3 regions of the Microbacterium sp. RG1 genome follow, and region 1 is predicted to be linked to each of the others. Evidence: predicted binding sites of a transcription regulator. Region 1 holds the regulator's gene; each other region holds the start of a gene.

Evidence for each region. Region 1 encodes HspR, which represses chaperone genes until heat shock. Its sites were predicted from a motif close to AAGTTGAGTCNNNNNGACTCAACTT; they were not measured.
Region 2: a site for HspR is predicted at 2,012-2,036, ahead of EHF32_RS09645 (Hsp20/alpha crystallin family protein). Genes of this name have one in related genera too.
Region 3: a site for HspR is predicted at 1,727-1,751, ahead of EHF32_RS07370 (ATP-dependent Clp protease ATP-binding subunit). Genes of this name have one in related genera too.

Annotation. Positions count from the first base shown of each region.
Region 1 is NZ_CP034121.1:2,717,554-2,720,820, reverse strand. It holds gene EHF32_RS13260 (FAD:protein FMN transferase) at 1-736, opposite strand, end outside; gene EHF32_RS15810 (hypothetical protein) at 772-1,203, shown strand; gene EHF32_RS13255 (heat shock protein transcriptional repressor HspR) at 1,208-1,651, opposite strand; gene EHF32_RS13250 (DnaJ C-terminal domain-containing protein) at 1,734-2,726, opposite strand; gene EHF32_RS13245 (nucleotide exchange factor GrpE) at 2,736-3,267, opposite strand, start outside.
Region 2 is NZ_CP034121.1:1,999,762-2,003,028, reverse strand. It holds gene EHF32_RS09660 (alpha/beta fold hydrolase) at 1-494, opposite strand, end outside; gene EHF32_RS09655 (helix-turn-helix domain-containing protein) at 487-906, opposite strand; gene EHF32_RS09650 (hypothetical protein) at 954-1,928, opposite strand; gene EHF32_RS09645 (Hsp20/alpha crystallin family protein) at 2,088-2,525, shown strand; gene EHF32_RS09640 (hypothetical protein) at 2,734-3,042, opposite strand; gene EHF32_RS09635 (helix-turn-helix domain-containing protein) at 3,065-3,267, opposite strand, start outside.
Region 3 is NZ_CP034121.1:1,538,599-1,541,865, forward strand. It holds gene EHF32_RS07370 (ATP-dependent Clp protease ATP-binding subunit) at 1-1,685, opposite strand, end outside; gene EHF32_RS07375 (EI24 domain-containing protein) at 1,815-2,546, shown strand; gene EHF32_RS15725 (hypothetical protein) at 2,626-2,784, shown strand; gene EHF32_RS07380 (DUF3817 domain-containing protein) at 2,791-3,255, opposite strand.

The DNA of each region.
Region 1 (3,267 bases):
TGACCGTGCGCCAGTACTCGCCGGCGGGGAGCCCCGTGCGCGGGTCCACGATGTGGTGCATACTGCGTCCGCCGCGCCGCCAGCGACGATGCAGAGTGCTGGATGTCGCGAGTCCAGTGCCCGCACGCAGACGCACGGTCGCGGCCGGCTCGTCCGGGCCGTCTTGCACGAGGACGTGCCAGCCGCCTTCGGGTTCGGGCCCCGCGGTCGCGATATCGCCTCCGAGCGACAACAGAACGCTGCACTCCAACTCTTCGGCGATGGTCGCCGCGACCCGATCGGCGGCGACGGCTTTGGCCGTGGCGCCCAGATCGAGCGCGAGATGGGGGGCGACGGTCAGCACATCGCCGACGAGGGAGACACTCCGCCACCCCGGCCGTGTGTGAACGACAGCTCGGACGAGCTCGCCCTGATCCTCGATCAGCTCGATGTCGCGATCGTAGCCGAGACGGTTCAGGGTGTGACCGAGGGTGGGATCGACGAGGCCGTCGGTGAGAAGCGCCGCATCGATGCCTCGCCCCACCAGCAGGGCCAGCAGCGGGCTCACCCTCACTCCGCTGGGCGCGGAACCTGCGACGCGGTTGAGCTCGGAGTCGGCACGGAACCGGCTCGCGACTTCGTCGATGCGGGCGAGCTCGCGATCCGCTATGGCGGTCGCCGCTTCGAGACGGTCCGCCGGCTCGACCACGAGGCGGGCGGTCGTAGACCACAGCTGCCATCCGGATACGGCACGCATCCCGTCACGATCCCTTGCTGGTCGCGTCGGTGGACGTGGACGTGGAGCCTGAGACGCTCGACTGCGTCGCGGAGGATGAGGAGCCCGAGGAGGTGGAGGACCCCGAGGTCGAGGAGGTCGCGGATCCGGTCGAGCTGCTGCCGGAGGTGGTCGCGGCGTCGGAGCTCGTCGACGCGTCCGAGCCCGTGGTGGATCCGGTCGTCGCGCTCGCGTCGCTCGTCTGCGACGACGTCACGCTGGTGGTCTCCTCCGCGACGGCGTCATCGGAGAACGACGCGATGGCGAATACGGATCCGAGGATGCTGGCGATCGCCACCGTTGCCGAGGCGATCCTGGTTCGCAGGCGTCCCTTGTGTGTTGCGGTCATCTCCGCCTCCCTTCCACACCCCCATGGTGCGAAAGGAACCGTCGCGGATGCCCTGCGCCCGCCGACCGCCGCTACAGCGCGTTCTCTGTGTTTGCTATGACGAATCAGTCCGCGGGAGGCAGTTCGCGGCGGGGTCTCCAGACCACGATCTCGGTGGAGCGACGCACACGTGTGCCCGAGCGCAGCGGGACCACGGAGCCCGAGGGGCCGGCCGCGAACACGCGTGCTCCGGGCCGCCGCTCGAGCTCAGCGCGCATCGCGTTCTCGAGATCCCGCACGCGGCCGTGAAGCTCCCGCACGCGGTTCTCGAGCTCGATGATGCGGGCGATGGCGGGCAGGCTCATGCCGTCCGCCGACAGGCGCGAGACCTCGCGCAGCTGTTCGATGTGACGCACCGAGTACCGGCGCGATCCACCCTTCGTGCGTCCGGGCACGACCAGCCCCAGCCGGTCGTACTGCCGCAGGGTCTGCGGGTGCATGCCGGCGAGTTCCGCGGCCGTCGCGATCGCGAACACCGGCGCCTCGTCGTCGATCTCGTTCTCGTCCATCCCGCTCACCTCCTTGCCCCGATCATCTCGTCGTCCGCGGGTGCCGCATCCGGATTCGGATGCGGCACCCGCGGATCGTTCGTCAGTTGCGCGCCTTGGCCATCAGCTCGGCGCGCGGGTTCTCCTTGGGCTCCAGCTCCTGGAAGCGTTCGAGCGCTTCCTTGGCCGCGTCGTCGAGGTGGGCGGGAACCGCCACCTGCACTTCGGCGAGCAGATCGCCCGTGCCCTTCTGGGTGTGGACGCCGCGACCTTTGACCCGAAGGACCCGGCCGGACGGCGTGCCCGGAGCCACCCGCAGGCGCACCGGGTCGCCACCCAGGGTGGGGACCTCGATCGTCGCGCCCAGCACGGCCTCGGTGAAGGTGATCGGCACGGTCAGGCGCAGATTGAGCCCGTCGCGCGTGAAGACCGGATGCGGCCGCACCGAGACCTGCACGACGATGTCGCCGGCCTCGCCGCCGTCGGGCGAGGGGCGCCCGCGGCCGCGGAGTCGGATCTTCTGCCCGTCGGCGACACCGGCGGGGATCTTCACCTTGAACGGCTTGCCGTCCTCGCCCTGGAGCGTGATGGTCTCGCCGCCCACGGCCGTCGCGAAATCGAGCGTCGTGCGGGCCGTGACGTCGGCGCCCTTGGTGGGCCCGCCGAAGCCGCGGTAGCCGCCCGAGGTCTGCCCGAAGCGGCCGGATCCGAACGAACTCGATCCGCCGCGGTCGAACATCGTGAAGAAGTCCTCGAAGCCGCCCGCGTCGAACTGGCTGCCGCCACGGCCCTGGCCGAAGCGCGAGAACACGTCCTCGAAGCCGCCAGCGCCCGCGCCGCCCGCGGTGAAGCGGGCGCCGGAGCCCATGGCGCGCATCTGGTCGTACTCCTCGCGCTGCTCCTTGTCACTGAGCACCGAGTACGCCTCGCTGATCTCCTTGAAGCGTGCCTCTGCCGCCGCATCCCCGGGGTTCGAATCCGGATGGTACTGGCGGGCGAGCTTGCGGTACGTCTTCTTCAGATCGGCGTCGGAGACGTCCTTCGCGACGCCGAGCACCGCGTAGAAGTCCTTGTCGAACCAGTCCTGACTGGCCACGTTCTCCTCCTAGTCCGCCGGCACGGCGACCACGACCTTCGCGGGGCGCAGCTCGACGGAGCCGAGTCGGTAACCGACCTCGACCACCTCGAGGATCGTCGCCTCGGTCTGACCGGGTGTCGGCTGCTGGAAGATCGCCTCGTGCTGCTGCGGGTCGAACGCCTCGCCGGCCGCCCCGTAGGTGACCAGGCCCATGCGCTCGGCCACGCCCCGCAGCTTCTCTGCGATCGCTGCGAACGGGGTGCCCTCGGCGAGGTCGCCGTGCTTGGCAGCGCGGTCGAGATCGTCGAGCACGGGCAGCAGGTTTTTGGCCACCGAGCCCTTCGCGCGCTCGATCTCCACCTCCCGCTGCTCCTCGGTGCGACGCCGGTAGTTGGCGTACTCAGCCTGCAGGCGCTTGAGATCTCCCAGCAGGTCGGGGTCCTCGGCAGCCGCATCCGCGTTCTGCTCGGCACCCAGGATGTCGTCGACCGTCAGCTCCGGCTCCTGCGAAGCGGGGTCGGAGGCGTGCGCCTCCGACCCCTCCTCGCCGGGCCGAACC
Region 2 (3,267 bases), 720 kb from region 1:
ACCACGAGCGGGGCGATCTTGCGCGGGCCGAAGCCGCTGGACGAATGAAGGATCAGACGTTCCACCTGCGCGGGGCGGTGTGCCGCGAACGCCGTGGCGATCCACCCGCCGAGCGAGACTCCGACATAGGCGGCCGGAGCGCCGATGAGCTGTTGATGCGCTTCGAAGACCCAGCGGGCTTGATCCTCGGCGGCGAAGGGCACCCGGGTGGGCGTGCTCCTACCGGGCTCGCCTGGCAGATCGAACGCGTGGACGTGATGCGACTCGGCCAACTGCAGGATGGTCGGAGCCCAGGACAGCGCCGTCGAGCCCGAGCCGTGCAGAAGGACGACGGGCGGAGCTGTGGGAGATCCGGCGGTGATTGCGGTGATCTCGCCGATCGAGGTGAGGGCGACGCTCTGTCCGGCATCGGGCAGGTAGCGGCGCAGAAGCCGCTCATATGTGTCGCGGATCTGGAGGGCACCAGCGCTGCTGCGATAGCGGAGGTCATTCATTCGTGATCTCCACAGCATTGTTGATGGTGACGAGGACGTCCAGGACGGCCTCGAGCGGGCCGGACGCGATGATCTGGAGCGCGAGATCATCTGGCATGCGCACGATCTGAAGTGCGACCCGGGGTGCCGCTCCATTCGCATTGAGCAGGTCTGAGACTCGCCGTTCCTGTTCCGCGCTCGCGGCGTCGACGCGAACGACGACGGAGGCCGCAGTCCGCGTCGACGCGCCATCCTGGGTGGGGGCTGCCAGGGGCGCACCGCCTTCGATGAGCTTCAGATCCTTGATGTGAATGCGGTACTGCTTGCCGATGCGGGTCGCTTGCAGACGTCCACTGCGGATGTATTCGCGCACGGTACGGGGTCGGAGCTGTAGACGGGCAGCGACGTCGTCGACACTCAAAAGTTCTTCCACGGCTATATAGTGCCATAAACGTACGTAAAGGTATGTAAAGGGGTTCTTTATTCACGCGAGAGGGTCACCAAGCTGCGGCGCGAGGTGATTCTTTCAAGGCCTTCGGTTTCGGCGAGACGCAGCGTTCGCGCCGGCAGTGGAGGAAGCTCGGACGCGATGCCGTCGGTCTGCTTCGCGATGCCCACCAGCAGAGCCAGGTCGACGCCGGGCGCGGTGACCTCGAGGCGCGCGTAGTCGCTCGTGGTGCCCCATCGCAGCCGCTCGATCTCGCTCAGCCGAAGCGCGTGCGTCGCCTCGCCGGCGGTGATCCACATCCGGTCGCGTGACACGCGCACGCTCGCTTCGACGGAGCGTCTGCGCAACAGCGCGGTGACGATGAGATAGGCGGGGAAGGCGAAGAGCGCCCCGAGCGCGAGGATCAGCATGCGGGGTCCAAGTCGCTCGACGACGGCGCTGAACATGATGAGCGCCGTGGTGACGAGCGCCCCCGTCACGACGATGGTGGCGATGATCCACACCGTGAGCTCCCGCATCCGCATCGGGATCGCCCGGAAGCGGAGGATGACCGCATCGCCGTCGTTCTCCCAGGCCAGCGGTACTCGCGGCTGCGCTCGGGTCTTGCCCGGTAGGAGGTTGATGACGCGGCTGAGCAGTGTGATCCAGACCCAGCCGGCGGCAGGGGGCAATGCGAGGAGCAGCCCCGCGTAGATCGCGCGCGGTGTGCCGGGCGCGAAGAGCGGTGGAAGGAGCTCGATCGATGCGTAGAGGGCTGGTGCGAGGGCGACCGCCACCAGGAGGTGGACGATCGCGCCGGTCGGATGCGGCATGCGCACCGTGAGGTTCACGAACCAGATCCCGCAGAGGGCCCCCGCGATGATCGTCATCAGGAAGGGGAAGAACCCGCCCTCGGTGAGGTATCCGGGCAGCGCCGCCAGGATGCAGGCGGCCGCCCAGACCAGCGGATTCAGGGCGATCCTCTGCAGCAGAGGCGGCCGTCTCGCTGCCTCGGCGGGGTCGTTCACGCGCTGAGTCTATGAGGTCGCAGGAGGGCCCTAGAGGCGGCTGTGAGAACTAGCACTCGCGGCATGAGAGTGCTAATCTGTGATTGTTGAGTCAAGGGGGCTCAACTTAGGGACTACGGGTCGGATCCCACATCCGATCCCGCTCGAGAGGAGACGACTATGGCTGCATACGACTCGCTCCGTGACCTGGAGCGCATGGCGAACACGTTCTTCGACACCGCGCGGCGCGGCCCTCGGCAGATGCCGATGGACCTCTACCGCGACGGTGACCACTACGTCCTCACCGCCGACCTGCCGGGCATCGATCCCGGATCGGTCGACGTCGACATCGACGGTCAGCTGCTCACCATCCGTGCCGAGCGCACGCTGTCGGCGGGTGACGGAGTCACCTGGATCACGCGGGAGCGGACGTCGGGCACGTTCCTGCGTCAGTTGAGCCTCGGTCAGGGGCTCGACACCGAGAAGATCTCGGCGAGCTACCGCAACGGCGTGCTGAGTGTCACGATCCCCGTCAGCGAGAAGGCCAAGCCGCGGAAGGTCGAGATCGTGACGGGCGACGACGCCCCCGAGCTGCAGGTCTCGGAGTCGCAGAGCTGACGCATCGCGGACAGCAGTAAGGGCCGGTCGGAGAGGCTTCCGACCGGCCCTTGTCCCTTTGCACCAAGAGTGTCCTGCAATCACATGTCGGTAGCTGCCACAGCAAAACAACTACCGTGCGAGCACTCTATAACGGTGAGATAACGGAGGGGAAGAGGTTTCCGTTACCTTTTCGTGATTCTTTGCTGACGCATAGCCGACTGCGGGGTCAGCGGTCGCGGACGGGCGTGATCAGCACCCCGCCGAAGCGCGCCTCGGAGTACTCCCATTCGCGCCCGTCGACCCACACCCGGGCCGAGGCGCAGGGGAGTGACTCGTGTTCGCCGTCCCGCCAGTGCAGGACGAAGCCGCCGCCGAAGGAGGCGTTCGATCCTGTGACGCGGGCGCCGTCCGCATCCACTGCGCGAGCCTCGCACTCGCCGCAGAGGTACTCGGGGTACCGGTCCGACTGCGCGACCTGGGCGCCGCAATTCGGGCAGGGTTGCGTGCCGCGGGAACCGGGGAGGAAAGCGCTCATGGCACGAGTGTAGGTCGGGTGCTCACGCCGCCGGCGGGAGCCAGACCGTCAGGCGCACGGCGTCGTCCGGCAGGTGGAGGATCTCGTAACTCCGCTCGACGACGACACCGTCGAGGCCCCGGATGCGGGTGGTCGCGCCCCGGCGCCGCTCGACGATGTGGCCGCTCCACCATGCCGTGAAGTGCGGGCTCCTCGTCTCGAGCTCGCGCACGAGATCCCCGAGTC
Region 3 (3,267 bases), 1.2 Mb from region 1:
CTGTCGCCCATACCGGTGCGGTTGCGCCGGACCGCCGTCGCGACGGCGGCGACCGCCGCATCCTGACCGATCACCCGGGCGTGCAGCTCGGACTCGAGTCCTGCCAGCCGCCCGCGCTCGCTCTCCGTCAGACGCGACACCGGGATGCCCGTGCTGCGGCTGATGACGGCGGCGATGTGCTCGGCATCCACGACCTGCTCGCCGCGCACCGCGTCGCGACGTGTCGCCTCGTCGATGCGGCGCTGTACATCGGCGATCTCGTCGCGCAGACGCATCGCGTCCTCGTAGCGCTCCGCCGCCACCGCTGCGTTCTTGTCCGCCTCGAGCGTGGCCAGCTGCGCCATCAGCTCGGACACGTCGACCGCGACGCCCAGCCGCAGCCGGAGTCGCGCCCCGGCCTGGTCGATGAGGTCGATCGCCTTGTCCGGCAGGACGCGGTCGCTCAGGTAACGGTCGCTGAGCTCGACAGCGGCACGCAACGCGTCGTCGGTGTAGGTGATGGCGTGGTGCTGCTCGTAGGCGGGGCGCAGCCCGTGCAGGATCCGCACCGCATCCTCGACCGAGGGCTCCCCCACCTTCACCGGCTGGAACCGACGCTCCAGCGCCGGGTCCTTCTCGATGGTGCGGTACTCGGCGAGCGTGGTCGCGCCCACCAGGTGCAGGTCGCCACGAGCGAGGCGGGGCTTGAGGATGTTGCCGGCATCCATCGCGCCGTCGCTGCCGGCGCCCGCGCCGACGACGGTGTGCACCTCGTCGATGAAGACGATGAGCTCGCCCTTGCGTTCTGCGATCTCCGTCATCGTCGCGGTCAGGCGCTCCTCGAAGTCGCCGCGGTAGCGGGCGCCCGCGAGCATCGCGGGAAGATCCAAGGAGACGACGCGGCTGCCGCGCAGTTGCTCGGGCACATCACCCGCGACGATCGCCTGGGCGAGCCCCTCGACGATCGCGGTCTTTCCGACACCGGCCTCGCCGATGAGCACGGGGTTGTTCTTCGTGCGACGGCTCAGGATCTCGATGGTCTGCTCGATCTCGTCCGCTCGGCCGATCACCGGGTCGAGCTCCCCCGCCTCGGCGAGGGAGGTGAGGTCGCGCCCGTAGCGCTCCAGCATGGTGGCGGGCTCGGATGCGGCCGCCTGCTCCGGAGCGCGATCGCCACCGGTCACGGTCTCGCGCACGCTCTGCGTGAGCGCCTCCGCCGTCACGCCGGCGCGCGCGAGGATCTGACCGGCGGGCGTGTCCTGCGCCAGCACCAGCGCGAAGAAGAGGTGCTCCGGGTCGATGTAGGTCGAGCCGGAGGAACGCGCGACCTGGAACGCGTGGAAGAGGGCGCGCTGAACCGACGTCGTCACCACCGCGCTGTCGACATCGGCCACGTCGGCGCTGGCCGGCAGACGCTGCTCCGACTCGCGGACGATGCTCTCGGGATCGACACCGAGTCGGGCGATCGCGTCGCGGACCTGGTCGACGCGCACGATCTCGCGGAGCACGTGCAACGCATCCAGCTCGTGCTGGCCACGCGCGAGGGCGAAACGCCCCGCATCCTGCAGCGTCTCCTGCGTGCGGGCGCTGAGGTAGCGCGACAGATCGATCGACCGCGCCGCGCGTCCGCGCTCACCTGCGAGGTAGCGCGAGAGGAAGTCGTCGAAGGCGTCGCGGCCCTCGTCGGGGGTGAAATCTTCAGGCATCTGTTCTCCTGATCGGGTTCGGGGTGCCGCTCTGCAAAACGGAGTTGAGCGTCGACACATCAACTTCAACACGGGAGAGGCGACGATATTCCCACTACGCTCGACCCAGCGCGGCGGTGAGGAGAACGAGTGAACGAGGTGCTCCACGGCGCACGCCTGCTGCTCGGCGGATTCGGGTGGTTCATGCGGCGCCCAGGCCTGATGCTCCTCGGACTCCTGCCCGCGCTCATCGTGAGCGCAGTCCTCTCGGTGGCCCTCGTCGCTCTCGCGACGACCCTGGCCCCGCTCACGGATGCGGTCACGCCGTTCGCCGACGATTGGCCGGCGGTCTGGACCATCGCGTTGCGCGTCGCGCTCGGCGTCGCGGTCTTCGCCGGCGCGCTTCTGCTGGCCGCGACGACCTTCACCGCGCTGACCCTGATCGTGGGCGAACCGTTCTACGACCGGATCTGGCGCAGCGTCGAGATCGCCGATTCGGGCGCCGTGCCCGAGCACGATCCCGGCTGGCGGGCAGCGTTGGCCGATGCGACCGGTCTCATCGTGCGCGGCGCACTCGCGGCCGCGCTCGCGTTCGCGCTCGGTTTCATCCCCCTGGTCGGCGGCGTGGTCGGCGCAGTGACCGGCGTCGTGCTCTCGGGGTGGATCCTCGCGGACGAGCTCTCCGGCCGCGCGCTGACGGCGCGCGGCGTCGATCGCCGCACTCGGCGCCGCTTGCTGCGACAAGCCCGCGGCCGGGCGCTCGGCTTCGGCATCATGACGCAGCTGTGCTTCCTCGTCCCGCTCGGCGCTGTGTTCACGATGCCCGCGGCCGTGGTGGGCGCCACCCGCCTCGCGGCGAGCGTGAGGCCGACCGAGGAGTGATCCCGCTCAGGGACGCGGATGCGGTCGGTCCGCACGCAGGCGACCCGGTACTCTGGAGGGAGTCTTCCGAAGGAGTGCCATGTACATCGTGTCCCTGCTGCTGTTCCTGCTCGGGATGTTCGCGTTCGGCATCTCGTTCTCGGTGCCCGGTTTCCAGGCCGTCATCTTCGTCGCCGGCATCCTGCTGATCTCGGCCGCGATGGCGCTGCCGATCCACGTGCGGGCCCGCGCGAAGTAGGTCCGCTCAGGCCCGACCGCCGGGAGGGCCGATCACGAGCAGCACGGTGAAGGCCGCGGCCACGGCGGCGGCGATCACGACGGCCGACAGAACCGGCCGACGCAGCACGGAGCGCAGCACACGGTCGTGCCATGCCGCATCCCGCGGGTCGGAGCCGGCCTGCATCCGCCATTCACCACTCAGCCGACCGGTTCGCGACAGCCACAGCTCGATGGGCAGTGTCGCGTAGGGCACGACCGCACTGACCAGCGCCAGAGCGGTCACGGCACCGCCCCACCGCTGGTTCTTGGCCACGAGGATCACCGTCGCGCCGTACGACAGGAAGATGAACCCGTGGATGCCGCCGCCGATCGTCACGGCAGGCGCGAAACCGGTCACGGCCCGCACGATGAGCCCGCCGATGAGCAGGGTCCACGAGATCATCTCGGCGATGGCGAGGGTGCGGAAGAGGGCGTAGGGCGTGCGGAACACGGGAGACTCCGG